Regions from separate parts of the Pseudomonas sp. S2_H10 genome, predicted to be linked through region 3. Evidence: predicted binding sites of a transcription regulator. Region 3 holds the regulator's gene; each other region holds the start of a gene.

The links. The regulator FliA, encoded in region 3, starts transcription of late flagellar genes. The targets are predictions, from matches to a motif close to CTAAAGTTTNNNNNNNNNNNGCCGNTAA.
Region 1: a site for FliA is predicted at 3,873-3,900, ahead of AB4O16_RS15620 (methyl-accepting chemotaxis protein). Genes of this name have one in related genera too.
Region 2: a site for FliA is predicted at 3,222-3,249, ahead of AB4O16_RS26090 (methyl-accepting chemotaxis protein). Genes of this name have one in related genera too.
Region 4: a site for FliA is predicted at 4,003-4,030, ahead of AB4O16_RS05815 (methyl-accepting chemotaxis protein). Genes of this name have one in related genera too.

Annotation. Positions count from the first base shown of each region.
Region 1 is NZ_CP162754.1:3,474,451-3,482,313, forward strand. It holds gene AB4O16_RS15610 (hypothetical protein) at 1-28, shown strand, start outside; gene AB4O16_RS15615 (YifB family Mg chelatase-like AAA ATPase) at 203-1,696, shown strand; gene AB4O16_RS15620 (methyl-accepting chemotaxis protein) at 1,787-3,763, opposite strand; gene AB4O16_RS15625 (LysR substrate-binding domain-containing protein) at 3,951-4,871, opposite strand; gene AB4O16_RS15630 (NorM family multidrug efflux MATE transporter) at 5,031-6,425, shown strand; gene AB4O16_RS15635 (putative bifunctional diguanylate cyclase/phosphodiesterase) at 6,471-7,863, opposite strand, start outside.
Region 2 is NZ_CP162754.1:5,780,319-5,788,181, reverse strand. It holds gene rlmM (23S rRNA (cytidine(2498)-2'-O)-methyltransferase RlmM) at 1-174, opposite strand, end outside; gene acnA (aconitate hydratase AcnA) at 397-3,138, shown strand; gene AB4O16_RS26090 (methyl-accepting chemotaxis protein) at 3,282-4,847, shown strand; gene AB4O16_RS26085 (alpha/beta family hydrolase) at 5,011-5,688, opposite strand; gene ccoN (cytochrome-c oxidase, cbb3-type subunit I) at 5,774-7,198, shown strand; gene ccoO (cytochrome-c oxidase, cbb3-type subunit II) at 7,209-7,817, shown strand; gene AB4O16_RS26070 (cbb3-type cytochrome oxidase subunit 3) at 7,821-7,863, shown strand, end outside.
Region 3 is NZ_CP162754.1:5,488,073-5,495,935, reverse strand. It holds gene AB4O16_RS24730 (flagellar motor protein) at 1-158, opposite strand, end outside; gene AB4O16_RS24725 (protein-glutamate methylesterase/protein-glutamine glutaminase) at 158-1,300, opposite strand; gene AB4O16_RS24720 (chemotaxis protein CheA) at 1,349-3,610, opposite strand; gene AB4O16_RS24715 (protein phosphatase CheZ) at 3,665-4,453, opposite strand; gene AB4O16_RS24710 (chemotaxis response regulator CheY) at 4,475-4,846, opposite strand; gene fliA (RNA polymerase sigma factor FliA) at 5,014-5,754, opposite strand; gene fleN (flagellar synthesis regulator FleN) at 5,751-6,581, opposite strand; gene flhF (flagellar biosynthesis protein FlhF) at 6,698-7,863, opposite strand, start outside.
Region 4 is NZ_CP162754.1:1,317,753-1,325,615, reverse strand. It holds gene AB4O16_RS05830 (RES family NAD+ phosphorylase) at 1-409, opposite strand, end outside; gene AB4O16_RS05825 (antitoxin Xre-like helix-turn-helix domain-containing protein) at 403-807, opposite strand; gene AB4O16_RS05820 (Fic family protein) at 937-2,130, opposite strand; gene AB4O16_RS05815 (methyl-accepting chemotaxis protein) at 2,374-3,870, opposite strand; gene AB4O16_RS05810 (DUF1254 domain-containing protein) at 4,232-5,650, opposite strand; gene AB4O16_RS05805 (MATE family efflux transporter) at 6,069-7,427, shown strand; gene AB4O16_RS05800 (phosphoribosyltransferase) at 7,641-7,863, shown strand, end outside.

The DNA.
Region 1 (7,863 bases), 2.0 Mb from region 3:
GGGCTTGCTTGCCGGTAAAAGAGCCTGAAACTGTCTACCGAAGAACCGCCTGAATGGCGGTTTTTTTCTGCCCGCCCGTCCGGCGATAGCTCGCAACATCCTGCGAAAGTTCACCTTCCCTCCCGCCACGCAAAATCCCCATCCCCTGACTACCCTTGAAAAACCCGCAGGAAGCGGCCCTCGTTTAGCTCAAGGAACGACCATGTCCCTCTCCATCGTCCACAGCCGCGCCCAGGTCGGCGTGGAGGCGCCTGCCGTTACTGTTGAAGTCCATCTGGCCAATGGTTTGCCGTCGCTAACCATGGTTGGGTTGCCCGAGGCGGCTGTAAAGGAAAGCAAGGATCGGGTGCGCAGTGCGATCATCAATTCCGGGCTGCAGTTTCCGGCACGACGGATCACCTTGAATCTGGCACCGGCAGATCTGCCCAAGGATGGCGGGCGGTTCGACCTGGCGATTGCCCTGGGGATTCTCTCGGCCAGCGTGCAGGTGCCGACCCTGACACTGGATGACGTCGAGTGCCTGGGGGAGCTGGCACTGTCAGGTGCGGTGCGGGCGGTTCGAGGGGTGTTGCCGGCGGCGCTGGCGGCGCGCAAGGCCGGGCGCTGGCTGATGGTGCCGCGGGCGAACGCGGAAGAAGCGTGCCTGGCGTCGGGACTGAAAGTGATTGCTGTCGACCATTTGCTGGAGGCCGTCGCGCACTTCAACGGGCATACACCGATCGAACCTTATGCTTCCGACGGACTGATCTGCGCCAGCAAACCCTATCCCGATCTGAATGAAGTGCAAGGGCAGCTTGCGGCCAAGCGGGCGTTGCTGATTGCGGCAGCAGGCGCTCACAACCTGCTGTTGAGCGGACCTCCAGGGACCGGAAAAACCTTGCTGGCCAGTCGCTTGCCCGGATTGCTGCCGCCGCTGAGCGAAAGCGAGGCGCTGGAAGTGGCGGCGATTCAATCGGTCACCAGTTGTGTACCTTTGCGCCACTGGCCGCAGCGCCCTTTTCGCCAGCCCCATCACTCCGCTTCCGGCCCCGCTTTGGTGGGTGGCGGTTCGAAACCGCAACCGGGTGAAATTACCCTCGCCCACCACGGCGTCTTGTTTCTTGACGAGCTTCCCGAGTTTGAACGCAGAGTCCTGGAAGTCCTGAGGGAGCCAATGGAATCGGGGCATATCGTGATCTCCCGAGCAAAGGATCGCGTGCGTTTTCCGGCGCGTTTTCAATTGGTGGCGGCAATGAATCCGTGCCCCTGTGGATATCTTGGCGAGCCGAGCGGACGCTGTTCCTGCACGCCGGACATGGTGCAGCGTTATCGCAACAAACTCTCGGGGCCGCTGCTGGATCGCATCGACCTGCATCTGACCGTCGCCCGGGAAGCCACGGCGTTGAATCCGGCGACGAAGCCAGGAGAGGACAGTGCGAGCGCTGCGAAGCGGGTTGCCGAGGCACGTGAACGCCAGCAGAAACGTCAGGGCTGTGCCAATGCGTTTCTGGATTTGCCGGGGCTGCGTCGGCACTGCAAGTTATCCACAGTCGATGAGCACTGGCTTGAATCCGCCTGTGAACGATTGACCCTTTCACTGCGTTCGGCGCACCGTTTGCTCAAGGTGGCGCGAACGCTGGCGGATCTGGAACAGGTTGATGCGATCAGCCGAGCGCATCTGGCGGAGGCGTTGCAGTATCGGCCTGCGACTCAATAAGTGCTGAAGACAGTTGCTCCCACAGGTTCTGCGTCGTTCAAAAATCCTGTGGGAGCGTGGCTTGCCCGCGATGGCGATTTCAGCGGCACATCAACGAAAGCGATCAACCTCTGAACGCAAGTCCGCCGCCAATGATTCCAACTCTTTCGCAGTCACCGCGAGATTGGAAACCACCTCCCGCTGCTCACTGTTGGCCAGCGCAATACTTTGCAGATTGCTGCTGAGCAAGGTCGCGGTGCTGCTTTGCTCCTGCGTTGCGGTGGTGATTGCCGTGAACTGCTGACCGGCCGAACGACTTTGCTCGTCAATCCGCGCCAGCGCCGAAGCCACGTTGGCATTGCGCGACAGCCCTTCCTGCATCAGCACATTGCCCTGCTCCATGGTGCTGATAGCGTTGCCGGTTTCCTGCTGGATGCTCTGGATCATGCCGGAAATTTCGTTCGTGGCCTCGCGGGTACGGGATGCCAGGTTGCGAACCTCATCGGCCACCACCGCAAATCCCCTGCCCTGCTCGCCAGCACGCGCCGCTTCGATGGCGGCGTTGAGCGCCAGCAGATTGGTCTGTTCGGCAATCGAGGTGATCACGCCGACGATGCCGCCGATTTCCTGGGAGCGCTGGCCCAGGGTATTGATCACTGTCGCGGTGCTGTTCAACGCACCGGCGATTTGCTCGAGCGACGAGGACGCTTCGTCCATCGAGGTACGACCGATTCGGGTTTGCTCGGCATTTTCCTGAGCCAGGCGCTGGGTGCTGCCCATGTTGTCGGCAATGTTCAGGGAGGTTGCGCTGAACTCCTCCACGGCGCCGGCCATGCTGGTGATTTCGCCGGACTGCTGCTCCATCCCCTCGTAGGCGCCGCCAGACAGACCGGACAACGCCTGGGCACGGCTGTTGACCTCTGCCGAAGCCTTGCGAATGTGCTCAACCATCGTCGACAAGGCTTGGCTCATCTGGTTGAACGCGCGGGCCAACTGGCCGATCTCGTCGTTGCTCGACACGCTCAGGCGCACGCTCAAATCGCCGGCGCCCAAAGCTTCGGCCTGACGTACCAGATCACCCAAGGGCGCCAGTTTGCTGCGCAGCAACCAGACGGCCGAACCCACCGCCAGCAACATGGCCAGCAAGCTGCCGATGGCCAACTGGAGACCGACGCTCCAGGTCACCGCGCGAATTTCGCTTTTCGGCATGCTCGCCACCACCGACCACGGTCCCCCTTCGAACGGCACGGTCAGGCTGTAGAAGTCTTCGCCCCTATCGCTCCAGAACTCACCCTGGCCCGGGGTTTTCGCCAGGCTGGCGATGGTCGGGACGGCCTGATCCAGTGCCTGGACACCGGCGATGGGTACCAGCCATTTGTTTTGCTCGTCGAGCAGCGCCAGGGAGCCGGTCTGGCCGATGCGGAAGCGCTTGAGGTTGTCGAATTGCGCGTTCTGCGCTTCGGTGTAATCGAACCCCACGAACAGCACCGCAATGACTTTGCCGCTGTTATCGCGCACCGGCGTGTACTGCGTCATGTAGGAACGTTCGAACAACAGCGCACGGCCCACGTAGCTTTGCCCTGCCATCAGGCGCGCGTAGGCCGGATGAGCATGATCGAGCAGCGTGCCGATCGCGCGATTGCCGTCCTGCTTGGTCAGCGAGGTGCTGACCCGGATGAAGTCCTCGCCACTGCGCACGAATACCGTGGCGACACCGGCGGTCATTTGCTTGAACTCGTCGACTTCGTTGAAGTTGTTGTTCAGCACCTCACTGCCCAGATGCAGACCCGGTGTCTGCACGCCACCCACGGTGACCGGTTCATCCGGGTGCACGCTCAGGCCCGCGCTGAAACGCTTTTCAAACAACCCGCTCAGGCGCTGAGTGCTTTCACGCAAGGTGCCGTGGAAGGTGCTCAACTGATCGGCCAGCAATCGGGCTTCGCTGGCCAGATGCTCCTCACGGGTCGCGAGGTTGGCCGAGTCCAGCGAACGCAGAGCGAACAGGGTACTGCCGCTGATGACGATCGCCAGTATCACGGCGAGCGCGAGTCCCAGTTGAGAGGCGATGCGGGCGCGAGGTTGAGACATGACAGCTCCTGGCCGAGTGAGCGGATCATCCTGATCGCGACGCAGACTCGGCAAAATTTCCGGTAGTAGGGGGAAAACGAGGGACCTGAACGAAGGTTCCATTTGCCAATATTCGGCGGCAAACGGGAATACTTGAGTGGTTCACCGGGAGATAGCCTGAAGCCGTCATTGCGGCGGCTTCATCGTTTCAGCTCAGGTGCACGACATCCGGTAGCTCCATGGATCGGACTTCGTTTTGCAGAAAGTCGCTGAGCCGGCGCATGCGCTCGCCGCCGGGCCGGGTTTTCGGCCACACCAGGTAATAACACAAGCCGCTGGCCACCGCGGTCGGCCACGGCAGGCTCAAGCGTCCCTGGGCCACATCCTCCGCGACCATCAGCAGATCGCCCATGGACACGCCATAGCCCCGGGCAGCGGCAATCATGCCCAGCTCCAGGGTATCGAACACCTGGCCGCCCTTGAGCGACACCTGTTCGGCCAGGCCCATGCGCTCCAGCCAGTTGCGCCAGTCACGCCGGTCCGGCGTCGGGTGCAGCAACTCGGTATGGGTCAGGCGTTCGACATCCCAGGGCTGGTCATCCCGCAGGTTGGGCGCACCGACCGGGATCAATTCCTCGGGGAACAGGTAGCTCGCCTCCCAGTCCGGAGGGAAATGGCCGTTACCCAGGAGCACGGCGCAGTCGAACGGCTCGTCGTTGAAATCCACCGAGTCGACGTCCATCCACGCACTGGTCAATTGCACTTCGTTGCCGGGCTGCAAGTGGCGGAAGCGACTGAGGCGCGCCAGCAACCAGCGCATGGTCAGGGTCGACGGGGCTTTCATGCGCAGGATGTCGTCTTCGGCGCGCAAGGTATTGCAGGCGCGCTCCAGGGCCGTGAAGCCTTCGCGAATGCCCGGCAGCAGCAGGCGCGCCGACTCGGTCAGTTGCAGGTTGCGGCCACTGCGATGAAACAAGCGGCAGGCAAAATGCTCTTCGAGCGTACGAATATGCCGGCTGACCGCGCTCTGGGTAATCGACAACTCCTCGGCCGCCCGGGTGAACGAACTGTGCCGCGCCGCCGCTTCGAATGCGCGCAGGGCATACAAGGGAGGAAGACGACGTGACATTCGGAAAGCTCCTATAGCGGGATTCGGCAACCCTATCAGAAAGTTACCAAGCATGAGTTTTAATCATGTAACCCATCCTTTTTATCCCTTTGTGCATTCCCCGCAAAGCGCCGAGAATCGGTGCTTTCCTGTTTCCTTTGATAATCGAGCGTGATGACCATGCAGCATCCAGCACGTACTGAACTCTGGGCCATCCTGCGGCTGGCGGGGCCGCTGATTGCCTCGCAGTTGGCGCACATGCTGATGGTCCTCACCGACACCCTGATGATGGCGCGCCTGAGCCCCGAAGCGCTGGCCGGTGGCGGGCTCGGTGCGGCGACCTATTCGTTCGTGTCGATTTTCTGCATCGGCGTGATCGCGGCGGTCGGCACCCTGGTGGCGATCCGTCAGGGTGCCGGCGATATCGTCGGGGCTACCCGGTTGACCCAGGCCGGGTTGTGGCTGGCATGGCTGATGGCGCTGGTCGCGGGGTTGCTGCTGTGGAACCTCAAACCGGTGCTTTTGCTGTTCGGCCAGACCGAAAGCAACGTCCAGATGGCCGGGCAGTTCTTGATCTTCCTGCCGTTCGCCCTGCCCGGCTACCTGAGCTTCATGGCCCTGCGCGGATTCACCAGCGCCATTGGCCGGGCGACGCCGGTGATGGTCATCAGTGTGGGCGGCACGGTCGCCAATTTCTTGCTCAACTATGCGTTGATCACCGGCATGTTCGGCCTGCCGAAACCGGGGCTGATGGGCATCGGGCTGGTCACGGCGGTCGTCGCCAACCTCATGGCGCTGGCGCTGGCGTGGCACATTCGGCGGCATCCGGCTTATGAGGCCTATCCGCTGCGTCAGGGCCTGTCGCGGCTCAACCGGCAGTATCTGAAGGAGCTGTGGCGCCTGGGTCTGCCGATTGGTGGCACCTATGCGGTGGAAGTCGGGCTGTTTGCCTTCGCCGCGCTGTGCATGGGCACCATGGGCAGCACGCAGCTGGGCGCACACCAGATCGCCCTGCAAATCGTTTCAGTAGCGTTCATGGTCCCGGCGGGTATTTCCTACGCGATCACCATGCGCATCGGTCAGCACTACGGTGCCGGGCAATTGCTGGATGCACGGCTGGCCGGGCGGGTCGGCATTGCGTTCGGGGCGGCGGCGATGCTGTGTTTCGCCATGGTCTTCTGGCTATTGCCAAACCAGTTGGTCGGCCTGTTTCTCGACCACAACGACCCGGCGTTTCGCGATGTCATCAACCTGGCGGTGAGCCTGTTGGCGGTGGCGGCATGGTTCGAGCTGTTCGACGGCGTGCAAACCATTGCCATGGGCTGCATTCGCGGGCTCAAGGATGCCAAGACCACTTTCCTGGTCGGCCTGGGCTGCTATTGGCTGCTCGGCGCTCCGGCGGCGTGGTGGATGGCGTTCCACCTGCACTGGGGGCCGACGGGCGTGTGGTGGGGCCTGGCGCTGGGGCTGGCGTGCGCGGCGGTGAGTCTGACCCTGGGGTTTGAGTGGAAGATGAAGGGGATGATTCGGCGCGAGCCGGTGTCACAACGATTCGAGGCAGTTCAGGCAGAGTGAGATCCCCTGTGGGAGCGGGCCCTGTGGCGAGGGGACTTGTGCGCCTTAGCTGACGATTTCCAGCATCGGCTGCTCGCCGGAGCCAAACGTCAGATACTCCACCAGCTCGGCCAGCGGCAATGGCTTGCTGATCAAATATCCCTGCACCTGGTCGCATTCAAACCCACGCAACAGATCCAGTTGCTCCGGCGTTTCCACGCCTTCGGCGACCACTTCGAGGTTGAGGTTGTGCGCGAGGTTGATCATCGCGTGGACCAGTTTGCGGTTTTCTTCACGCTGTTCCATGCCGCCGACGAAGCTCTTGTCGATCTTCAGCAAGGTGATCGGCAGGCTGTTGAGGTGCACGAACGACGAGAAGCCGGTACCGAAGTCATCGAGGGAGAAGCGCACACCGAGGCGCCCCAGTGCGTCCATGGTCTGCTTGACCAGGTCGCTGCGGCGCATGACCGCGGTTTCGGTCAGCTCGAACTCCAGCCACTGCGCCTCGACGCCGCGCTCGGCGATCAGGCGGCTCAGGGTCGACAGCAACTGACTGTCCTGGAACTGCCGGAACGACAGGTTGATCGCCATGTGCAACGGCGGCAAACCCAGCTCAAGCAGCGCCTGCATGTCGCGCAAGGCCCGGGAGATCACCCAGTAGCCCAGCGGCACGATCAGGCCGCTCTGCTCGGCCAGCGGCACGAACTCGCTCGGCGGCAACAAGCCGCGCTCGGCATGGCGCCAGCGCACCAAGGCTTCGAGGCCGACGATCTGCCCGTCCTCAAGGTTCAGGCGTGGCTGGTAGTGCAGTTCCAACTCGTCGCGACGCAACGCCCGGCGCAGCTCGGTTTCGAGGTCGGCGATGCTGCGGGCATTGCGGTTGATGCGCTCGTTGAAAATGTGAAAGGTGCAGCCTTGGGTGCTTTTGGCCTGCTGCATGGCGATATGCGCGTGCCACATCAGCGGGTCCGCGCCGGCCTGGGCCCGGGCGTGGGCGATGCCCAGGCTGGAACCGATCAGCAGGCTTTCGCCATCGACCCAATAAGGCTCGGCCAGCGCTTCGCTGATGCGCTCGGCCATCCACTCGGCACGCTGGGGTGCACGGCGGGTGTCGATCAGCAGCGCGAATTCATCACTACCCAGGCGTGCCAGTTGATCGCCGGCCTCGAGCTGGCTCTTGAGCCGCGCCACCACTTGCAGGATCAGGCGGTCACCGGCCTGATGGCCAAGGGCGTCGTTGGCGTAACGGAAATTGTCGAGGTCGAGATGACCGAGGGCCAGGCCACGACCGTCGTTTTCCGCCAGTCGGGCTGTCAGCAGGGTCTGGAAGCCCTGGCGGTTGGCGATGCCAGTCAACGGATCCTGTTCGGCCAGGCGTTGCAGGGTGTTTTCCAGGACGCCACGCTCGCGCACATGGCGCAGGCAACGGCGCAGCATGCCGGGGTCGAGATGGTCACGC
Region 2 (7,863 bases), 290 kb from region 3:
CCCGCGCATCAGGCGCTCGGCGCCGTCTTCTTCGGTGCAGACGAATTCGGCGCAGGCCGTGGCGGCCTTGGCCTTGGCATAACCGGCCACGTTCAGCCGTGCGGCAAGGTCGGAAATCTCGGAACAGACTTCGCCTTCGAAGCCCGGCCGGCAATGCATGAATAGGGTGTTCATTCTTACTCCTGGGCAATGGCGAGGAAATTCAGCCACTGCGCGATGCCCAGGCTTGCGTTGAAGCAAAGCCTGTCACGAAAACCGGCGCATGATAGCCGAGATCGGAACCTGGGGTCTGTCCATAGAGTCCAGTTATTAGCCAGCTACCGAAAACAGGGCTAGGTTTAAGGCTCTGTCCGTCCCCTCCGTCCGTGGCCGTGCGGACTCAAAGGAGTGATTGCAATGCCGTCCCTCGATAGTCTGAAAACGCTCAAGACCCTGCAAGTCGGCAACAAGACCTACCACTACTTCAGCCTGCCCGATGCCGCCAAGAGCCTGGGCGAGCTGGACAGGTTGCCGATGTCGTTGAAAGTCCTGCTGGAAAACCTGCTGCGCTGGGAGGACGAAAAAACCGTCACCGGCGCCGACCTCAAGGCACTGGCCGCGTGGCTCAAGGAGCGGCGCTCCGACCGCGAGATCCAGTACCGCCCGGCGCGGGTACTGATGCAGGACTTCACCGGCGTACCGGCGGTGGTCGACCTGGCCGCCATGCGCGCGGCGATGGCCAAGGCCGGTGGCAATCCGCAGCGGATCAACCCGCTGTCGCCGGTAGACCTGGTGATCGACCACTCGGTGATGGTCGACAAATTCGCCAGCAGCAGTGCCTTCGAGCAGAACGTCGACATTGAAATGCAGCGCAATGGCGAGCGTTATGCCTTCCTGCGCTGGGGCCAGAGCGCCTTCGACAATTTCAGCGTGGTGCCGCCGGGCACCGGGATCTGCCACCAGGTGAATCTTGAGTACCTTGGCCGCACGGTCTGGACCAAGGACGAGGACGGTCGCACCTATGCCTTCCCCGACACCCTGGTCGGCACCGATTCCCACACCACCATGATCAACGGTCTCGGCGTGCTCGGCTGGGGCGTCGGCGGCATCGAGGCGGAAGCAGCGATGCTCGGGCAACCGGTGTCGATGCTGATTCCGGAAGTGATCGGCTTCAAACTCACCGGCAAGCTCAGGGAAGGCATCACCGCCACCGACCTGGTGCTGACCGTGACCCAGATGCTGCGCAAGAAAGGCGTGGTGGGCAAGTTCGTCGAATTTTACGGCGACGGCCTAGCCGACCTGCCGCTGGCCGACCGGGCGACCATCGCCAACATGGCCCCGGAATACGGCGCCACCTGCGGTTTTTTCCCGGTGGACGAGATAACCCTCGAGTACCTGCGCCTGTCCGGGCGCCCCCTCGAAACGGTGCAACTGGTCGAGGCCTACAGTAAGGCCCAGGGCCTGTGGCGCCTGCCCGGCCAGGAGCCGGTGTTCACCGACAGCCTGGCGCTGGACATGGGCAGCGTCGAAGCCAGCCTCGCGGGGCCGAAACGCCCGCAGGACCGGGTGTCCCTGTCGAACGTCGCCCAGGCCTTCAGTGACTTCATCGACCTGCAATTCAAACCCACCAGCAAGGAAGAAGGCCGGCTGGAAAGTGAGGGCGGTGGCGGCGTCGCCGTCGGCAACGCCGATCTGGCCGGTGAAGCGGATTACCACTATGAAGGCCAGACCTATCGCCTGAAAAACGGCGCGGTGGTGATTGCCGCCATCACCTCCTGCACCAACACCTCCAACCCAAGCGTGATGATGGCGGCCGGGCTGGTGGCGAAGAAAGCCGTGGAAAAAGGCCTGAAACGCAAGCCGTGGGTCAAGAGCTCGTTGGCCCCCGGTTCAAAAGTGGTCACCGACTACTACAAGGCGGCCGACCTGACCCGTTACCTCGATGAATTGGGTTTTGCCCTGGTCGGCTATGGCTGCACCACCTGCATCGGCAACTCCGGGCCGCTGTCGGAGCCCATCGAGAAAGCCATCCAGCAAGCCGATCTCACCGTGGCTTCCGTGCTCTCGGGCAACCGCAACTTCGAAGGCCGGGTGCACCCGTTGGTGAAAACCAACTGGCTGGCCTCCCCGCCGCTGGTGGTCGCCTATGCGTTGGCCGGCACGGTGCGCACCGACCTCAACCGCGAACCGTTGGGCGAAGACCAGGACGGCAAACCGGTGTACCTGCGGGACATCTGGCCCAGCAGCAAGGAAATCGCCGACGCGGTGAATCAGGTCAACACTGCCATGTTCCACAAGGAGTACGCCGAAGTGTTTGCCGGTGACGCGCAATGGCAGGCGATCGAGGTTCCGCAAGCGGCGACCTATGTCTGGCAGGACGACTCGACCTACATCCAGCATCCTCCGTTCTTCGACGGCATCGGCGGGCCGCCGCCGGTCATCAAGGATGTCAGCGCAGCGAACATACTCGCCCTGCTCGGCGACTCGGTGACCACCGACCACATCTCCCCCGCCGGCAATATCAAGGCGGACAGCCCGGCAGGGCAATACCTGCGCGACAAAGGCGTAGAACCACGGGATTTCAACTCCTACGGTTCGCGGCGTGGCAACCATGAAGTGATGATGCGCGGCACCTTCGCCAACATCCGCATACGCAATGAAATGCTCGGCGGCGAGGAAGGCGGCAACACCCGCTACATTCCCACCGGAGAGAAAATGCCGATCTACGACGCCGCCATGCGCTATCAGGCGTCGGGCACGCCGCTGGTGGTGATCGCCGGTCAGGAATACGGCACCGGATCGAGCCGCGACTGGGCGGCCAAAGGCACCAACCTGCTGGGGGTCAAAGCGGTCATCGCCGAAAGCTTCGAACGCATCCACCGCTCCAACCTGGTGGGCATGGGCGTGCTGCCGTTGCAGTTCAAGCTGGATCAGAACCGCAAGAGCCTGAATCTGGACGGCAGTGAAACCCTGGACATCCTCGGCTTGACCGGCGCCGAACTGACGCCGCGAATGAACCTGACGCTGGTCATCACGCGCGAAGACGGTAGCCGCGAGAAAATCGAGGTGCTGTGCCGCATCGATACCCTTAATGAAGTGGAGTACTTCAAGGCGGGAGGGATTCTGCACTACGTGTTGCGGCAGATGATTGCCTCCTAGGCATGCGCTGATACAAACGCCGCCTTCGGGCGGTGTTTTTGTATGTGGGGACCGGGGGAATCCACAGAGTATCGAAAAATAATCTCAACAATCCGCAGGTCTTGCCGATACAGCACTTGAAAGCCTTGCGGATTAAAAAAGCCATGCGTAACAACCAGCCAATTACACAGCGCGAGCGGACCTTCCCGGCTCAGCAACGGTTGATTTCCACCACCGATGCCAAGGGCATGATCACCTACTGCAACGACGCCTTCGTCGAAATCAGCGGGTTTTCCCGAGAGGAGTTGATCCGTGCACCGCATAACCAGGTCCGTCACCCCGACGTCCCGGCCGCGGTGTTCGCACACATGTGGGCCACGCTGAAACAAGGCTTGCCATGGATGGGCATTGTCAAGAATCGCTGCAAGAACGGTGATCATTACTGGGTGAACGCCTACGTGACCCCGGTCTTCGAAGGCAAGCAAGTGACCGGTTACGAGTCGGTGCGGGTCAAGCCCACCGCCGAACAGATCCGCCGTGCCGAGGCGCTCTACCAACGCATCAACCAGGGCAAGTCGGCCATTCCTTCTTCGGATAAATGGGTGCCGATCCTGCAGGACTGGCTGCCGTTCATTCTGGTCAGCCAATTGAGCTTCATGATCGGCGCCTCGCTGAACTCCCATTGGGGTTTTGCCCTGGCGGCCGGCCTTTCGGTGCCACTGGGCCTGATGGGCCTGCGCTGGCAACAACGCGGCCTCAAGCGTTTGCTGCGCCTGGCCGAACAGACCACCTCGGATCCGTTGATCGCACAGATGTACACCGACAGTCGCGGCGATCAGGCGCGCCTGGAAATGTCCATCCTCAGTCAGGAAGCGCGCCTGAAAACCTGCCTGACGCGTCTGCAGGACACGGCCGAACACCTGACCGATCAGGCCCGGCAATCCGATGCCCTGGCGCACAACAGCTCCAGCGGCCTGGAGCGTCAACGCGTCGAGACCGAGCAAGTGGCCACCGCGGTCAACCAGATGGCCGCGACCACCCAGGAAGTCGCCAGCCACGTACAACGCACCGCCGACGCCACCCAGGAAGCCAATCGCCTGACCGGGCGTGGTCGTGACATCGCCGGGGAAACCCGCGAGGCCATCCAGCGCCTGTCGGTGGTGGTCGGTGAAACCGGCGTGACCGTGACCCAACTGGCCAAGGACAGCAACGAAATCGGTGGCGTGGTCGACGTGATCAAAGGCATCGCCGACCAGACCAACCTGCTGGCCCTGAACGCCGCCATCGAAGCGGCCCGTGCCGGCGAGATGGGTCGTGGTTTTGCGGTGGTGGCCGACGAAGTCCGTCAACTGGCGCAACGCACCAGCGAGTCCACCGGGCAGATTCATGCGCTGATCGCCAAGCTCCAGCAAACCGCCAGCACCGCCGTGCAAACCATGGAAGCCGGGCATCGCCAGGCCGAAGAAGGCGTGGCGCGAGTACTGGAGGCCGACCAGGCACTGGTGGGGATCAGCGAAGCGGTGGCCAACATCACCGACATGACCACCCAGATCGCCGCCGCGACCGAAGAGCAAAGTGCCGTGGCCGAAGAGATCAGCCGCAACATCAGCAACATCTCGCACCTGGCCGACCAGACCTCGGAACAGGCGCAGAACTCGGCGTTGTTGAGTGAAGAGCTGACCAAGACCGCCAACACGCAATACTCGTTGGTGGAGCGGTTTAACCGCTGATTGTTTTTTATTACCAGTCTGAAATGTATATCGCCTGGACAGACCTCTTCGCGGGCAAGCCCGCTCCCACAGGGTTCCGCTGTGTGATATCAATTGCATTCACACACTGAAACCTGTGGGAGCTGGCTTGCCAGCGATGAGGCCCTGGCTGCTGGCGAAAACCTCACTGAAGAAATTCAACCACCCGCTGGGCCGCAGTCGCCAAATGCTGCTCATGACTAAACCCCGAAGCCTTCAACGGCTTCAGATCATGATCCCCCGCCACCAGCCAGAACACCTCGACACTCGGTGACAGCGCATAGCCTTCCACTGCCTCGCGATTGCCCAGGGCATCGCGCTCGCCCTGCACGATCAGCGTGCGGGTTTTCAACGAAGCCAGGTGCTCGACCCGTGGTTTCTCCGGTTTACCCACCGCATAGAACGGATAGCCCAGGCACACCAGCGCATCCGCGCCCAACTCATCGGCCAGCAAACTCGCCATGCGCCCGCCCATGGACTTGCCGCCGATGGCCATCGGCCCAGTGACATGACGTCGCACCTCGGCATACACCTCACGCCAGCACTCCAACAGTTTCGGCGCCGGGTTCGGTGGGCGCTTGCCGCCGTCGATGCGCCGCTGCGCCATGTACGGAAACTCGAAGCGCAACACGTTGACGCCTTGCGTGGCGAGGCGTGCAGCCATGTCGCTCATCCAGTCGCTGTCCATCGGCGCGCCGGCGCCGTGGGCGAGGATCAGCGTCGCCGCAGCCTTGCCGCTGGCGGCATTCCACAACCATCCATGATCCCGCACGCACTGCGCCCATTGATCCCCGTCAATACCGGCCTTGTGCTGTTTGTCCATGCTTGCCTCGCTTTTAGTCTGCCTATAACTCCAGGCGAAGGATGCGCTGCCGCACTCACTTCGGCTGAACCGTGGATGGGGAACCATGAACACTTCAATCAGTACCGCCTACAACTACAAGGTGGTCCGCCAATTCGCCATTATGACGGTGGTGTGGGGCATCGTCGGCATGGGGCTCGGGGTTTTTCTCGCCGCCCAGTTGGTCTGGCCCGAACTCAACTTCAATCTGCCGTGGACCAGCTTCGGCCGCTTGCGCCCGCTGCACACCAACGCGGTGATCTTCGCCTTTGGCGGCTGCGCGCTGTTCGCCAGTTCGTTTTATTCAGTACAACGTACCTGCCAGACTCAGCTGTTCGCGCCGAAAATCGCCGCGTTCTGCTTCTGGGGCTGGCAGCTTGTGATTCTCCTGGCGGCCATCAGCCTGCCATTGGGCTACACCAGTTCCAAGGAATACGCCGAGCTGGAATGGCCGATCGACATCCTGATCACCATCGTCTGGGTCGCCTACGCCATCGTGTTCTTCGGCACGATCATGCAGCGCAAGACCAAGCACATCTACGTCGGCAACTGGTTCTTCGGTGCGTTCATCATCACCGTGGCGATCCTGCACATCGTCAACAACATGGAGTTGCCGGTCAGCTTCACCAAGTCCTACTCGCTGTACTCCGGCGCCACCGACGCGATGGTGCAATGGTGGTACGGACACAACGCCGTAGGCTTTTTCCTCACCGCCGGTTTCCTCGGGATGATGTACTACTTCGTGCCGAAACAGGCCGAGCGCCCGGTGTATTCCTATCGCCTGTCGATCGTGCACTTCTGGGCGCTGATCACCCTGTACATCTGGGCCGGCCCGCACCACTTGCACTACACCGCGCTGCCGGACTGGGCGCAGTCGCTGGGCATGGTGATGTCGCTGATCCTGCTGGCGCCGAGCTGGGGCGGCATGATCAACGGCATGATGACCCTGTCGGGCGCCTGGCATAAGTTGCGCAGCGACCCGATCCTGCGCTTCCTCGTGGTGTCGCTGGCGTTCTACGGCATGTCGACCTTCGAAGGGCCGATGATGGCGATCAAGACGGTCAACGCCCTCTCCCACTACACCGACTGGACCATCGGCCACGTACACGCCGGTGCACTCGGCTGGGTGGCGATGATTTCCATCGGCGCGCTGTACCACATGATCCCGAAAGTCTTCGGACGCGAGCAGATGCACAGCATCGGCCTGATCAACGCGCACTTCTGGCTCGCCACCATCGGCACCGTGCTGTACATCGCCTCGATGTGGGTCAACGGCATCGCCCAGGGCCTGATGTGGCGTGCGGTGAACGAGGACGGCACGCTGACCTACTCCTTCGTCGAGACCCTGGTGGCCAGCCACCCTGGCTTCGTCGTGCGGCTGGTGGGTGGCGCGATCTTCCTCAGCGGCATGTTCCTGATGGCCTACAACACCTGGCGCACCGTGCGGGCCTCGCAGCCTGCCGACGTCGCCGCTGCCGCGCAGATGGCCTGAGGAGTCCGCCATGAAACACGAAACCATCGAGAAAAACGTCGGCCTGTTGCTGCTGCTGATGATCCTGGCCGTGAGCATCGGCGGCCTGACCCAGATCGTCCCGCTGTTCTTCCAGGACGTGACCAACAAACCGGTGGAAGGCATGAAGCCCTACACCGCGCTGCAACTGGAAGGTCGCGACATCTACATCCGCGAAGGCTGCGTCGGCTGTCACTCGCAGATGATCCGCCCGTTCCGCGCCGAGACCGAACGCTACGGCCACTACTCGGTGGCCGGTGAAAGCGTCTGGGATCACCCGTTCCTGTGGGGCTCGAAACGCACCGGGCCGGACCTGGCCAGGGTCGGCGCGCGCTACTCGGATGACTGGCACCGCGCGCACCTGTACAACCCGCGCAACGTCGTGCCGGAATCGAAGATGCCGGCCTACCCGTGGCTGGTGGCCAACCCGGTCGACAGCAGTCATACCGAAACCAAGATCAAGGCCATGCGCACCCTGGGCGTGCCGTACACCGACGACGACATCGCCGGCGCCGTCGCTTCCCTCAAGGGCAAGAGCGAAATGGACGCACTGGTCGCCTACCTGCAAGTGCTCGGCACTGCGATCAAGAGCAAGAGGTGAGCAATGTTTGAATTGAGCACTGGAATGATCCGCGGTCTCGGCACCG
Region 3 (7,863 bases):
ATCGGCGATTGCAGCAGCGCCGCACCGATGGTGCCGCCGAGCACGATCAGCGCTGCCGGGCCGTTGGCCAGGGCGCCGAGGTGACCGCCTTCAAGGTAGTTGCCGCCAATAATGGCGACAAAGGCCATGATGATGCCGATCAGGCTTAGAACATCCATCAGAGACAGGCCTCGACCAGGTGCTTGCCAATGTCGTCGAGGCTGTACACCGCGTCGGCGAGTTCAGCCTTGACGATGGCCATCGGCATGCCATAGATCACGCAACTGGCTTCGTCCTGTGCCCAGATCGAACTGCCGCCCTGCTTGAGCAGGCGCGCGCCCTCACGGCCGTCGGCGCCCATGCCGGTCAGGACGACCGCCAGAACTTTGTCGCCGTAGGACTTGGCTGCCGAACCGAAGGTGATGTCCACGCACGGTTTGTAGTTCAGACGCTCGTCACCCGGGAGGATTTTCACCGCGCCGCGGCCGTCGATCATCATCTGCTTGCCACCCGGCGCCAGCAAAGCCAGGCCCGGACGCAGGATGTCGCCATCCTCGGCTTCCTTGACGCTGATGCGGCAGAGCTTGTCCAAACGCTCGGCGAAGGCCTTGGTGAAGGCCGCCGGCATGTGCTGGACCAGCACGATCGGTGCCGGGAAGTTGGCCGGCAATTGGGTCAACACCCGTTGCAGCGCAACCGGGCCGCCGGTGGACGTGCCGATGGCCACCAGCTTGTAGTTTTTGCGTTTCGGCGTGGGCGACGACGCAGTGGCCGCATGCGCATGCGTACGCACCGGGATCGGTGCCGGTGCCGGACGCGCAGGCGCGCTGCTGGCAAAACTGCCGACGCTCGAAGGTGCAGGTGCAGGTGTCGGGGCTGGCGCAGCGACAGGCGCCGGCGCGCTGTAGTGACTGACACGACGATTGCTGCGCGAGATGCTCAGAATCTTCTCGCACAGCAGTTGCTTGACCTTCTCGGGGTTGCGCGAGATGTCTTCGAAATTCTTCGGCAGGAAGTCCACCGCGCCGGCATCCAGCGCATCGAGGGTGACCCGGGCGCCTTCGTGGGTGAGCGAGGAGAACATCAACACCGGGGTCGGGCAGCGCTGCATGATGTGCCGCACGGCGGTGATGCCGTCCATCATCGGCATCTCGTAGTCCATGGTGATCACGTCTGGCTTGAGGGCCAGTGCCTGATCGATCGCCTCTTTGCCGTTGGTCGCCGTACCGACGACCTGGATATTGGAATCCGCTGAAAGAATTTCCGAGACGCGGCGGCGGAAAAACCCCGAATCGTCCACCACCAGGACTTTGACTGCCATAAACACTCCATTAGATGGAGCGAGGCCAGGCGCCCCGCTCCACCAGAATCAAATACGCCGTGTGGCGTAACGCTTGAGCATGCTCGGTACATCGAGAATCAGCGCGATGCGGCCGTCACCGGTGATGGTGGCGCCGGACATGCCCGGCGTTCCCTGGAGCATTTTGCCCAACGGCTTGATGACCACTTCTTCCTGGCCCACCAGTTGATCGACGACAAAGCCGATCCGCTGGGTGCCCACCGAAAGGATCACCACATGGCCTTCGCGCTGCTCTTCGTGAGCGGCGGAGCTGACCAGCCAGCGTTTGAGGTAGAACAAAGGCAGGGCCTTGTCCCGCACGATCACCACTTCCTGACCGTCCACCACGTTGGTGGTCGACAGGTCGAGGTGGAAGATCTCGTTGACGTTCACCAGCGGGAACGCGAACGCCTGGTTGCCGAGCATGACCATCAGCGTCGGCATGATCGCCAGGGTCAGCGGCACCTTGATGACGATCTTCGAACCCTGGCCCTTGGCCGAGTAGATGTTGATCGAGCCGTTGAGCTGGGAAATCTTGGTTTTCACCACGTCCATGCCCACGCCGCGACCGGATACGTCGGAGATCTCGGTCTTGGTCGAGAATCCCGGAGCGAAGATCAGGTTGTAGCATTCGGTGTCGCTCAGGCGGTCGGCGGCATCCTTGTCCATCACACCGCGTTTCACCGCGATCGAACGCAGGACATTCGGGTCCATGCCTTTGCCGTCGTCGGAGATCGACAGCAAGATGTGATCGCCTTCCTGCTCGGCCGCCAGGATCACCTTGCCGCCACGAGCCTTGCCCGAGGCTTCGCGTTCTTCCGGCGATTCGATGCCGTGGTCGACCGCGTTGCGCACCAAGTGGACCAACGGGTCGGCCAGGGCCTCGACGAGGTTCTTGTCGAGGTCGGTTTCTTCGCCGACCAGTTCCAGGTTGATCTCTTTCTTGAGCTGGCGGGCCAGGTCACGAACCAGGCGCGGGAAGCGCCCGAAGACTTTCTTGATCGGTTGCATCCGGGTCTTCATGACCGCGGTCTGCAGGTCGGCCGTGACTACGTCGAGGTTCGACACGGCCTTGGACATGGCTTCGTCGCCGCTGTTGAGGCCCAGGCGGACCAGGCGGTTACGCACCAGCACCAACTCGCCGACCATGTTCATGATCTCGTCGAGACGTGCGGTGTCGACACGTACGGTGGTCTCGGCTTCGCTCGCCGGTTTTTCCGCCGGTGGCGCGGCCGGGGCGCGAGCCGCAGCCGGGGCAGCAGCGGCTGCCGGGGCCTGGGCTTTTGGCTCCGGGGCCTTGGCGACCGGTTTCGGTGCCGCCGCCTTGGCTGGCGCTGCCGCAACAGTAGTCGCGTTCGAACCGTTGGCCACCGCCGCGGTGCCGACTTCGCTGAACTTGCCCTTGCCGTGCAGTTCGTCGAGCAGTGCTTCGAACTCGTGATCGGAAATCAGATCGCCGCCGGCCGCCGCCGCGCTGGGTGCTGCGGCTGCAGGCACCGAAGCGATGGCCGACTCCAGTGCCTCGACGGCGAAGTTGCCTTTGCCATGCAGCTGGTCCAGCAGTGCTTCAAATTCGTCATCAGTAATATCGGAACTGTCGCCCGCCGCTTTCGGTGCTTGTGGCGCAGCCGGAGCCGGCGCAACCGCATCGATGGCAAACTGGCCTTTACCGTGCAACTGATCGAGCAACGACTCGAACTCGGCATCGGTGATTTCGTCGCTGGCAGGTGGCTCGCTTGCAGGTGCTTGGGCAACCGCCGGCGCCTCGGCCTGTGCCTTGACGGCATTGAGCGAGTCCAGCAGTTGTTCGAATTCGGTATCGGTGATGTCGTCGGAAGCGGTTTCGGCCACCGGTTCTTCGATCACCTCGGCGACCGGCGCAGAGACCGCCTCGTCAGCCGATTGCGGCTCGGCCAGACGGGCCAGCGCCGCCAGCAATTCTGGCGTTGCAGCCGTGATCGGGCTGCGCTCGCGGACTTCGCTGAACATGCCGTTCACCGCGTCCAGCGCTTCGAGAACCACGTCCATCAGTTCCGAATCGACGCGACGCTCGCCCTTGCGCAGGATGTCGAACACGTTCTCGGCGATGTGGCAGCACTCCACCAGCTCGTTGAGCTGGAGGAAGCCGGCGCCCCCTTTTACAGTGTGAAAACCGCGAAAAATTGCATTGAGCAGATCCGCATCATCCGGACGGCTTTCCAGCTCGACCAGTTGCTCGGACAGTTGCTCTAGAATCTCGCCGGCCTCAACCAGGAAATCCTGAAGGATCTCTTCATCGGCGCCGAAGCTCATTAAGGGGGTGCTCCTACAGGTCTAAAAACCCAAAAAACCTGAAATTCCAAAACGCTAGAATCCAAGGCTGGATAACAAATCGTCCACATCGTCCTGACCGGACACAACGTCTTCTCTTTTATCGGCATGAATCTGCGGACCTTCACCCTGAGAGAGATGTTTTTGTGGATCTTTTTCAGCAAGCATCGCTTCACGGTCATGTTCGATGCCCGCAAAGCGGTCCACCTGACTGGCCATCAGCACGAGCTTGAGCAGGTTGCTTTCAACTTCGGTGACCAGTTGGGTCACGCGCTTGATCACTTGCCCCGTGAGGTCCTGGTAATCCTGGGCGAGCAGGATGTCGTTGAGGTTGCCCGACACCGCGCGGTTATCCGTGCCGCTGCGCGCCAGGAAGCCCTCGACCCGCCGGGCCAGTTCGCGGAACTCTTCGGCGCCGACTTCACGACGCATGAAGCGCCCCCAGTCCGCGCTCAAGGCCTGGGCTTCATCCGCCAGGCCGTTGACCAGCGGCGTGGCACTTTCCACCAGGTCCATGGTGCGGTTGGCCGCGGCTTCGGTCAGCTTGACAACGTACCCCAGGCGCTCGGCGGCATCGGTGATCTGCGACACTTCTTCGGCTTGCGGCATGTGAGGGTCAATCTGGAAATTGACGATCGCGCTGTGCAGCTCGCGGGTGAGCTTGCCCACCTCCTGATACAGGCCGCGGTCACGGGTCTGGTTGAGCTCATGGATCAATTGCACGGCGTCGCCGAACTTGCCTTTTTCAAGGCTCGCGACCAATTCGACGGCGTGTTTTTTCAGGGTCGACTCAAAGTCGCCCAATGAAGATTCGTTATTGCCCATAGCTCCCCCGTGGCGCACTCATCAACCGATGCGTTCGAAAATCTTCTCGATTTTTTCTTTCAACGCCTGGGCCGTGAAGGGTTTGACCACATAGCCGTTAACGCCGGCCTGGGCCGCTTCGATGATCTGCTCACGCTTGGCTTCAGCGGTCACCATCAGCACCGGCAGGTGCTTGAGCTTTTCATCGGCGCGCACGTGGCGCAGCAGATCGATACCGGTCATGCCAGGCATGTTCCAGTCCGTTACCAGAAAGTCGATGCTTCCGCTGTTGAGCACCGGGATGGCGGTAGTGCCATCGTCGGCCTCGACGGTGTTGGTGAACCCAAGGTCACGCAGCAGGTTCTTGATGATCCGCCGCATCGTTGAGAAGTCATCAACGATGAGGATTTTCATGTTCTTGTCCAATTCGACCTCCAAGCAGTCTTAAACGCGCCCAGCACCTGGACGCGCCATTTCAATCAATCCGGCAAAGCACTCAATGACTGTCTGGAGCACAACAGATCGCGACCGGGGCAGTTCAACACCACACCAGCCTCGTTCGCAGTGTCCCCACACTGCCTTCAGCGCGCTCGCCACTCCCCCAAACGCCCCCGCAAACGGGCCGCGCACTGGCTGTGTAACTGGCTGACCCGCGATTCGCTGACCCCCAGGACCTCACCGATTTCCTTGAGGTTCAACTCTTCGTCGTAGTACAGCGCCAACACCAGTCGCTCACGCTCCGGCAAATTGGCAATCGCATCCGCCAGCGCAGCCTGGAAGCGTTCATCTTCCAGATCGCGTGACGGCTCGAGATGAGCACTCGCGCCATCCTCGTGCAGCCCTTCGTGTTCGCCGTCCTGCAACAGATCGTCGAAACTGAATAAGCGGCTGCCCAGGGTGTCGTTCAAAATTCCGTAGTAATCGTCGAGACTCAATTGGAGTTCGGCCGCAACCTCGTGATCTTTAGCGTCACGGCCGGTTTTCGCTTCAATCGAGCGGATGGCATCGCTGACCATGCGCGTATTACGGTGGACCGAACGTGGCGCCCAGTCCCCCTTGCGCACTTCATCGAGCATGGCGCCGCGGATTCGAATGCCCGCGTACGTCTCGAAACTGGCGCCTTTGCTGGCGTCATATTTGGTCGACACTTCAAGCAGGCCGATCATCCCGGCCTGGATCAGGTCTTCGACCTGGACACTGGCCGGCAGGCGCGCCAGCAAGTGGTAAGCAATGCGTTTAACCAGCGGCGCGTAACGCTCGATCAGCTCGTACTGCGCATCGCGTGCCGACTTCTTGTAGAGGTTGTAGCCGCTGGCTGTCATAGCACAGGTCCTGCTGTCTGCTGCACGAGCCGCTCGACGAAGAATTCCAGGTGCCCACGCGGGTTGGCCGGCAGCGGCCAGGTATCGACCTTCTGCGCGATGGCCTTGAACGCCAGCGAGCACTTGGAGCGCGGGAACGCCTCGTAGACGGCGCGCTGCTTCTGCACAGCCTTGCGCACGCTTTCGTCGTAGGGCACCGCGCCGACGTATTGCAGGGCGACGTCGAGGAAGCGATCGGTGACCTTGGTCAACTTGGCGAACAGGTTGCGCCCTTCCTGCGGGCTCTGGGCCATGTTGGCCAGGACGCGGAAGCGGTTCATGCCGTAGTCGCGATTGAGCAACTTGATCAAGGCGTAGGCATCGGTAATCGAGGTCGGCTCGTCGCACACCACCAGCAGCACTTCCTGGGCGGCGCGAACGAAGCTGACGACCGACTCGCCGATGCCCGCGGCGGTATCGATCACCAGCACGTCGAGGTTGTCGCCGATATCACTGAAGGCCTGGATCAGGCCAGCGTGTTGCGCGGGGCTCAGATGCACCATGCTCTGAGTGCCGGAGGCGGCCGGAACGATACGGATGCCGCCTGGCCCCTGCAGCAATACATCGCGCAGTTCGCAGCGGCCCTCGATTACGTCGGCCAGGGTACGTTTGGGTGTCAGGCCCAGCAGAACATCGACGTTCGCCAGTCCCAGGTCGGCGTCCAGCAGCATGACGCGCCGGCCAAGCTCAGCCAAAGCCAGGGACAAGTTCACTGACACGTTAGTTTTCCCGACGCCACCTTTGCCGCCGGTCACCGCGATCACCTGTACGGGATGCATGCTGCCCATGTTATTTCTTTACCTTGTCTTGCATAGACGGAGGCCACATTACTGGCTGCGCGTTCGCAAACGGAACAATGCATGGCAGACCATCGATGTAGGTACAAAAACGATTCATTATTACCTCAGCCAACCTGCTTGGTCGGGCTGTGGTAGATATCAGCGAACATGTCAGCCATGGCTTCTTCGCTGGGTTCTTCCTGCATTTGCACGCTGACAGCGCGACTGACCAACTGATGACGGCGCGGCAGATGAAGATCATCCGGAATCCGCGGACCATCGGTCAGGTACGCCACCGGCAGCTCATGACTGATGGCGAGGCTCAACACCTCGCCCAGGCTTGCCGTTTCATCCAGTTTAGTCAGGATGCAGCCGGCGAGCCCGCAACGCTTGTAACTATGATAAGCGGCCGTTAGAACCTGTTTCTGGCTGGTGGTTGCCAGAACCAGATAATTTTTCGAGCGGATGCCACGACCGGCCAGGCTTTCGAGCTGCATGCGCAGGGCCGGGTCGCTGGCCTGCAGGCCGGCGGTATCGATCAGCACCACACGCTTGCGCAGCAGTGGCTCCAGCGCCTGCACCAGGGACTGGCCCGGATCGACGTGGGTCACCGGCACATTGAGGATGCGCCCCAGGGTCTTGAGCTGCTCCTGGGCGCCGATGCGGAAGCTGTCCATGCTCACCAGGGCAATGTTGTTCGCGCCGTACTTGAGCACGTAACGCGCAGCCAGCTTGGCCAGGGTGGTGGTCTTGCCCATGCCGGCAGGGCCGACCATGGCGATCACACCGCCCTCTTCCAGCGGCTCGATTTCCGGGGTAGCGATCATCCGCGCCAGGTGCGCCAGCAACATGCGCCAGGCCTGACGGGGTTCTTCGATATCGCTGATCAGCGCCAGCAGGTCGCGCGACAGCGGGCCGGACAGGCCGATGCGTTGCAGGCGGCGCCAGAGGTTGGCCTGGTCGGGACGGCTGCCTTGCAGCTGGTTCCAGGCCAGGGAGCCGAGTTGTACTTCCATGAGTTCGCGCAGGCTGTTGAGCTCGAAGCGCATCGAGTCGAACGCGCGCGGGTCGACGCCACCGGCTGCCGGCGCAGCGGCCGGTGCGGGGCGACGGGGTTCGGCGTACGTCGGTTCGATCAGCGGCTCGGCGGCGGTCAGCGGCAAGCCGGCGAACAACTGGCGATTGGTGCTCTTGTCGCTCTCGCCATCGCTGCGCAGGCTCAATTCGGCCTGGGCGGTGACGATCCGCGACTGAGTCTTGCGCAGCTCGTCTTCGAGCTCCATGTTCGGAA
Region 4 (7,863 bases), 2.6 Mb from region 3:
CACGAAACACAAACCGCTCATAGTTCAGGCTCGGTACCCTCGACCAATACAGACCCTGGTGATGCCTTACCTCAGCCAGCGCCGCTTCCATCGAATCCGCCAGGTACAACACCCCGAAACTGCCGTCACTGAACCGCGAACCCGCCGGATTGACATGGGTAAACGGCGCGATGGCGTAAGAACAACCGGCAATCCCGAACGGAATTTCGCTGCGCGCAATCAACTCCAGCTGACCCACTTCATTCTTCAACCGCGGATTGGTCAGGGCCTGAATCTCGAACAACAGTTCGAACTCATCCGCGTCCGCCACGTCATCGAACAACGCAATGGGCGGAAACTTCGAATTGACTAGGCGATAAGCCTGCAACGACCCACCTGCAAACACCGACAGCTCACTCGCCATCACCATAACGCACCCCGCAGCATGTCGATGCGGCGGAAGGTTTCATACAGCGAAATCATGTCGCCCTGGGCCATGATTTCCAGCGGCGAACGCCCGTTGAAAAACTCGTTGTCATTGGCCATCGAGGCAAAGCCGTACACGTTGTCCGGGTTGTCGAACACCAGCCGCAACGTCGCGTGAATGTTCAACACAAAGCTGATGCGCTGCATCTGATCCGCATCCAGCGCCACCGCCCAATCCGGGTCACGCTGCCGGGCGCGGGTGTAGGTACTGCGGGAAATACGCAGGATGCGACAGGCCTGGTCGCTGGTGGCCTTCCACTTTTCCAGAATGCTCACGGCGGCGCGCAGGCCGGTGACGCATTGGTTTTTTGTGAAGGATTGGGGTTGCAGGGGGACGGCCATGATCGTGTCCTTGTATTGCATCTATAGATTCAAATGTAGATAGTTTGAGTCTGTAGAGCAATATTGGTGCGACGGGTGGGCCTGCCCCTGCCAATGCAATAGAGTTGTGATTTTTGCTGAGTTGATGGGTCACTGAAACCGACGATGCAGGTCTGGAAAGACATCCTGGGCAAACCAGGCGGGCAGGCCGGGGGTCACGATTCTGGATTTTGGCGTTCGGCTTTCTACCAGACCGAGCTTTACAAGCCTGGATAACTCGTCGATTGCCGGGCGCGGCGTCAGGCCGGTGAACGTCTTGATTTCATTGCGTGGCAAGCTGCCCTGGGTGATTAGCGCGATGATCGCTGGCGCACTTTCCGCACGGATACCTTGCTGCAGTAGTCTCTCGTTGTAGCGAAACGCGCGTATTACGCGCTCTCGCAGTCGAGATGGATCCACTGCGGCAATCATGTAGTCGACCTGGTCGTGACAAACTTGCAGCATGAACTCGATGAATTCGAAATAACGTCGCTGGGACAATTGACCACGTCCGTCCAAATCACCTTCTCGTGCACGGTCGGCCATGGTCAGGGCGCTGTAGTAATCCTGGTGCCGTCTCGCAAGACCGCGTGACAGTGACCAAAGGGTTGGCTCCAGTCCCAGGCGCACCAACTGCAAATGTGTGATCAGTCGGGCGACTCGACCATTCCCGTCGGTAAAGGGGTGAACCCAGGCGAGTCTATGGTGGTAGGCCAGTGAAGAAATCAACTGGCGGCGAGGGTCTGTCTGCCGACCAAACCCTGACTGAAGGTGACGCAGCATCACCTCGACGGCTGAAGCGTCCGGCGCATCATGATTGCCGACGATCACGTTTTGACCCGTGACCGAGCGAAGTATTCCGGGTTGCATTATTGAGCCATCTGACAATGTACGTTCTGCGTCACTGGCTCCCCGAAAAAGCCGGTTATGCGCTGCGCTCACGAACTCGGGTGCGAACATGTCGCCCCACGCAAAGGGGCCTCGCTGGCGTAACGTCCGCTCAAACAAGGCTTGCACCGCCATTTGTTCAACCGCCAGGCTTTTGAGTCGTTTACGATCTTTGACCGGCGCCGTTTGTGCTTTCTGCATGTCGGCAGGCTCGGTGTATTGCCCTTCGATCAGGTTCGAGTAGTACGTATTGGTGATTTGCAGGAGGCGGCCGAGTCGTGCGGCGGTTTCAGGTGGTAGTCGCCCGGCTAGAAACTGGGTCTTTCTGGGCAACGCATCCGCAAGATCAATGATCGATGGGGGCAATGAATCCGGGAGAACCGGGTCGAGCCAGGATTTCGATGTGACTAAGGACATGGCAGTTCGTATGCTCAGAATTATCTTCACATTTTATTTCACATGGATAATCGTTTAACAAGCCTTATTTTGTTGGGTTTTATGTGGATTTGTGAAGGTTTTTAGCTGATCCGTCTTCACATTTTATTTCACAATTTTATTTGCATAAAACCTGGGTGCAGCATCCCAATCGCCAGCGAATACGAATCGGGAGTCCAAGAGACGCTCGTGGTCAATTACTCCGCTGCGGTGCTTATGGCTGCATTATTGATGAAACGTCCGCCCCAACGCATCCAGCCGCGTGGCAATCGGCGGAAGTTGACGACTGCTCGACGCCAGCGTCTCCACATCATCCGCCGTGTTCTGCGCAATGCTCTGCACCGACTGCAGGCGCCCGACAATCTCGAAACTCGCCGAGGACTGTTCGCGGGTCGTGGTGACAATCCGCCCATTGAGTTCATCGATGTGCGAGATGTCACTGCCGATGGCCTGCAGCATCGCCGCCGCCAACTGACTGTCCTCGACGCAGCGCTCGACACCTTCGCGACTGTCCTGCATGGCCTCCACGGCTTTGCGGCTGCCTTGCTGCAAGGCCTCGATGATGGTCCTGATTTCCTTGGTCGACACCGCCGTGCGCTGCGCCAGGCTGCGCACTTCATCGGCCACCACGGCAAAACCCCGGCCTTGCTCGCCCGCGCGCGCCGCTTCGATCGCCGCGTTGAGCGCCAGCAAGTTGGTCTGCTCGGCGATGCTGCTGATCACTTCAAGCACCGTACCGATCTGCTGCGCCTGCGCGGCCAGCGCCTGCACGGTTTCATTGGTGCCTTGCAGGCGCGAGGCCAGTTGAGTGATTTCCTGTTGCGCACGGTTCACGCTTTCCTGCCCGCGGGTGATCTGCACGCTGGCCTGGCCGGCATGTTCAACGGCATGCTCGACGTGCACCACGATGTGCTCCATCGCATCGCCCATGCGCTGCATCGACCCGGTCATCTGCGCGATTTCCGTCAACTGATGTTTGGCGCCTTTCTCCAGCGTATTGCTCGCCTTGGCCAACTCCTGGCCCAACTGACCCAGACCCTGAGAGTCACGCACCACGCCGTCCACCAACGCAGTGATCTGCCCGAGGAACTGATCGAAACGCTGCGCCAGCGACACATGCACCCGCGCCTTGTCACCCTGGCCGGCACCGACGGTGAACTGCGACGCAGTGGCGAGCATCTTGTCCAGCATGTCCTGGCTCTCCACCGCATCGGCCTGGCTGTGCAGCGCCAGATAGAGCAGCGCGACCGTCTCCATCACCACATAAAAGGCGTGGACGAACACCATCGTCCAGCCACCGTGATGGGCCATCACAAACACCGGAAAACCCTGATGCTGCAGCACATGAAACACCACGTGATGCAGCGCAATCGTCAGCGCCGCCACCAGGATCGGCAGCCAGTCCCGATAAAACGTCAACACCGCCAACAACGCAAAAATCCCGAAGTGCGACTCAATGACCCCCTCGGCCTGATTGATGTGCAATGCCGCCATTACCATCAAGCCCACGCCGAGCAAACAACGCATCAACCGCGACCCGCCGATGGCGCGATACAGCAGGGTCAACAGCACACTGGTGCCACCGCCGACCAGCAACGCCTGCTTGAACGTGTCGTGCCAGAATGCCAGGCCCACCGCGAACACGAACATCAGCCAGATCAGCCCCAGCATGATGCGGTCGGCTTTACGGTAGTGGTCGAGGAAACGAGGGGGGAAGGGCATGTACGCTTACTCCATGTATTCGAACCGGGAAACTGGGGCAGGACTGATACCTGAAGACGAGCCTCTCACTGTGGCGAGGGAGCTTGCCCCCTCGCCACAGGTTTTATCGCTTAAGCCATGGAGGCAAATCGATTGCCGGCATGGACGCGGTGTATTTGAGAAATCGTGGAGAGCGTAGCCCTTGGCCATCATTCTTGGCCGATACGACGTCGCTTGTGGAAAACAATGTCCGATATAGAGGCAAGTAATGCTGAAGTGACGGGGAGTACCACGGGCTCCATTGCAAAGCCTGGGCAACGCACCAAGCCGGCGGCCAGCGGCGGCTCATCAGGGCCGTCCGCTGGATACGGTCGTTGGTGGGTCAGGTAACTTTGACGATCTGCGGTGGACTCCATGTCCCTTTGCCAGGAGGCAGGATGGAAGGTGCTTGCGTCTTCGGCCAATACAGGCGCATCACCATGTAGATCAGATCATTCGGTGCAGGTAGCCAGTTGCTTTCCTTGTCTGCGCCGGGTGAATCCTTCTGGATGTACAGCGTCAGCGAGCCGTCGGCGTTCTTCTTCATGTCGGGTAGCATCGGCGCGTTGATGAGGTAGCGATTGATCGGATTCTTGATCAGCAGTTGCGACTTGCCGTCGTACATCGTCACCGACCAGAAAGCATTGACTGGAGGGAGTTGCCCGGCAGCAAAGGTGATCGTGTAGTTGTGTTTGCTGCCGTCGAGTCGCTCGCCATTGGGTAAGGTACTGGTTATCGGATACGTGGCCTCATCGGCGTCGTTGGCATAGATGCCCGCTTGCGCCACGGCAGCGCGCTTCAGCCAGTCGCCGTTATAAAAGGCACTGTTGCCACCGGCACCGGCAATGTTCCAGCCGTTGATCTTCGTGCCGAGATTCTTGATCCCATCCGCGACCTTCGCATGCCCGGCCTGCATGCCCTGAACGATGGCGGACTTCTGCTCGGCCGATAGAGCCTGGAAGTTAAAATCCTTCCCTACGCCGATTCGTGCAAGTTTCTCGCGGATCGCCACTTCATCCGGTGCGGCGGGATCGAACTGCAAGGCAAAGCCCAGGTACTTGAAGAAGTCGGTCTTCACCAGGTCTTTGTCGATCTTCGGGAAATCAATCGGTGGCGGGGCAGGTGGCGCGGGTTGCTTGAGATAGGCGGAAAGCGGTTGTGCCTTGTAGCCGGACTGGATCTTTACGACATTGGGCATATCCGCCGAGTTGAAGAGCTGGGTCCGGAAGACCGCGAAGGGCAGTTGCGTGCGGGAATGAAACACCTTCTTGATGCCCGGCGGAGTCGCGCCTTTCCATTCGGGGCCGGCTACCATGTAATCGCCGGCTTCATCGCCGGTGGTACGGCTGCCGATGTAACCGAAGTTGTAAGTGTTGCCATCGATAAGTTGCACCGTGTAGTACCGCGGTTTCTCTACCGCTGGTACCGAGAGCACGATCGGCTCGCTGCGCAGGTCCATGAACAGCATGGAATAGGGCGTGTCGCTGTTCGGTGAGACGATGGCCGTGTCCTTGTAGGTCGCGACGTGATGCAAGCTATCGATCTGGTTGAACGGCGCCTTGTACTGGCTGGAGTTCTTGTCCACTGCGTACTCGTACATGATCGCGTAGTTCATCACGATGGGCAGACCGTAGACGTAGCCCTCCTCGGCGATGGCTTTCGTTTCGGCGGGAGTAATGTCCGTTGCGTGGGTGAGGGTGGATGTCAAAGAGGCGAGCAATAACATCGCACAGCCAAAGGCTCTAGGTAGTGGTTCTTTCATAAACCTGCTTCTCCATTCCTTGAATCGGATAGTGAATCGATCTACTGATCATTAGTCAGGCGATATGAAAGGTCGCGCTGTTCACGATCTGATGACCCATCGCGCTTTTTGTCTACCTGTAAGTCTTTGTCTTGCCCGAAGATGTCACTCCGAACGCGACACTGTGCGAGGAGAATACGACACGGATGGCAAACCCAGGTTGCTCGATCAGTATAAGCGGCAATTCAAATAGCGCTGCCGAGATACCAGCAGCTTTCAAGACTTTACTGATCGGACAAAAAATCGGGCGCCACTTCAGACCTTTCACCTCAGGTCGCTGGAAATATGAACACAGACCTGAGATGGTCTTCGCCCCTTGCTTCCAGCCACCAACGCTATCCTTAATCATCGCTCCCGCCCTCGAGATGGATCTTCGCCCATGCAAACCCCCAGCCCCCAACGCTCCCTCTGGAAAACCTACCTGTTTTTCCTCGCCCCGATGGTCCTGTCGAACTTCCTGCAATCGATGTCCGGCACGGTCAACAGCATCTACATCGGCCAGATGCTCGGTACCCAGGCGTTGGCGGCGGTGTCGGGGATGTTCCCCATCGTGTTCTTTTTCATTGCCCTGGTGATCGGCCTCGGTGCGGGCGCGGGGGTGTTGATCGGGCAGGCGTGGGGGGCACGGGAGACGCATCTGGTGAAAGCGATTGCCGGGGCGACGGTGTTGTTGGGGGTGTTGATCGGGTTGGTGGCGGCGGTGGTGGGGAGTGTGTTTGCGCGGTCGGCGTTGGTCGGGTTGGGCACGCCGGCGGATGTGCTGGACGATGCGGTGGCGTATGCCCATGTGATGTTGTGGATCATGCCGTCGCTGTTGGTGTTTGTGCTGTTCACGCAGTTGTTGCGCGGGGTCAGCGATACGTTGTCGCCGTTGTTGGCGCTGGTGGTGTCGACCATGGTCGGGCTGGCGCTGACGCCGGCGTTGATTCGCGGGTGGTTGGGTTTTGCGCCGATGGGCATTCAGAGTGCGGCGATTGCGGGGCTGGTGGGTAACCTGGTGGCGATGGGGTTGCTGGCGTGGCGCTTGATTGGCAAGGGCCATCCGCTGGCGCCGGACCGCGAGTTCTTTGCGGCGATGAAGCTGGACATGGCGATCCTCGGCAAGGTGCTGCGCATCGGTTTGCCCACCGGGTTGCAGATGGTGGTGTTGTCGTTGTCGGAGCTGGTGATTCTGGCGCTGGTGAACCAGCACGGTTCCCAGGCGACGGCGGCGTATGGCGCGGTGACGCAGATCGTCAATTACGTGCAGTTTCCCGCGTTGTCGATTGCGATTACCGCGTCGATCCTTGGCGCGCAGGCGATCGGGGCAGGGCGCATCGAGCGCATCGGGCCGATCCTGAAGACCGGGCTGTTGATCAACGTGTGCCTGACCGGTGGCCTGGTGGTGCTCGGGTACTTGTTGTCGAGCTGGTTGCTGGCGTCGTTCCTGACCGAGGAGGCGACACTCAACATGGCTGAGCACCTGTTGCACATCATGCTCTGGAGCCTGTTGGTGTTCGGCTTCCAGGCGATCATCGGCGGCATCATGCGTGCCAGCGGCACGGTGATGGTGCCGGTGGCGATTTCCATTGTCTGCGTGGTGGGGATTCAGTTGCCGGCGGCGTATCTGCTGGATGCGAAGTTCGGGCTGCAAGGGGTGTGGATGGCGTTTCCGGTGGCGTATCTGGGGATGCTGGTGTTGCAGACGCTGTATTACAAACTGGTGTGGCAGCATCAGAAGATTGAGCGGTTGGTGTAGGCGGGACGCAGCGGGAGGGGCATGCTGTTCACTGAACTTTGTGGCGAGGGGGCTTGCCCCCGTTCGAGTGCGAAGCGCTCGCAAAAAATTGTACTGATCGCGATATTTTTGGGGGCTGCTGCGCAGCCCAACGGGGGCAAGCCCCCTCGCCACAAAACCCTCGCCACAAAAGGACGGTGTGACTGAAAAAGACAGGCGCAATCGCCTGGGGAGATGAACCCCTTGTCCCATTCCATCCTGCAAGACCGGCCGGCGGCCGGGCGGCGTTTGATAGAGCCGCTGCTGCCTTACGCCAATCGCCCCGAAGTCATCGTTCTGGCCTTGCCCCGTGGCGGCGTGCCGGTGGCCTATGAGGTGGCCACGGCGCTGAAGGTTCGCCTGGACCTGATGCTGGTGCGCAAGCTCGGCGTGCCGTCCCGTCCGGAGTACGCCATGG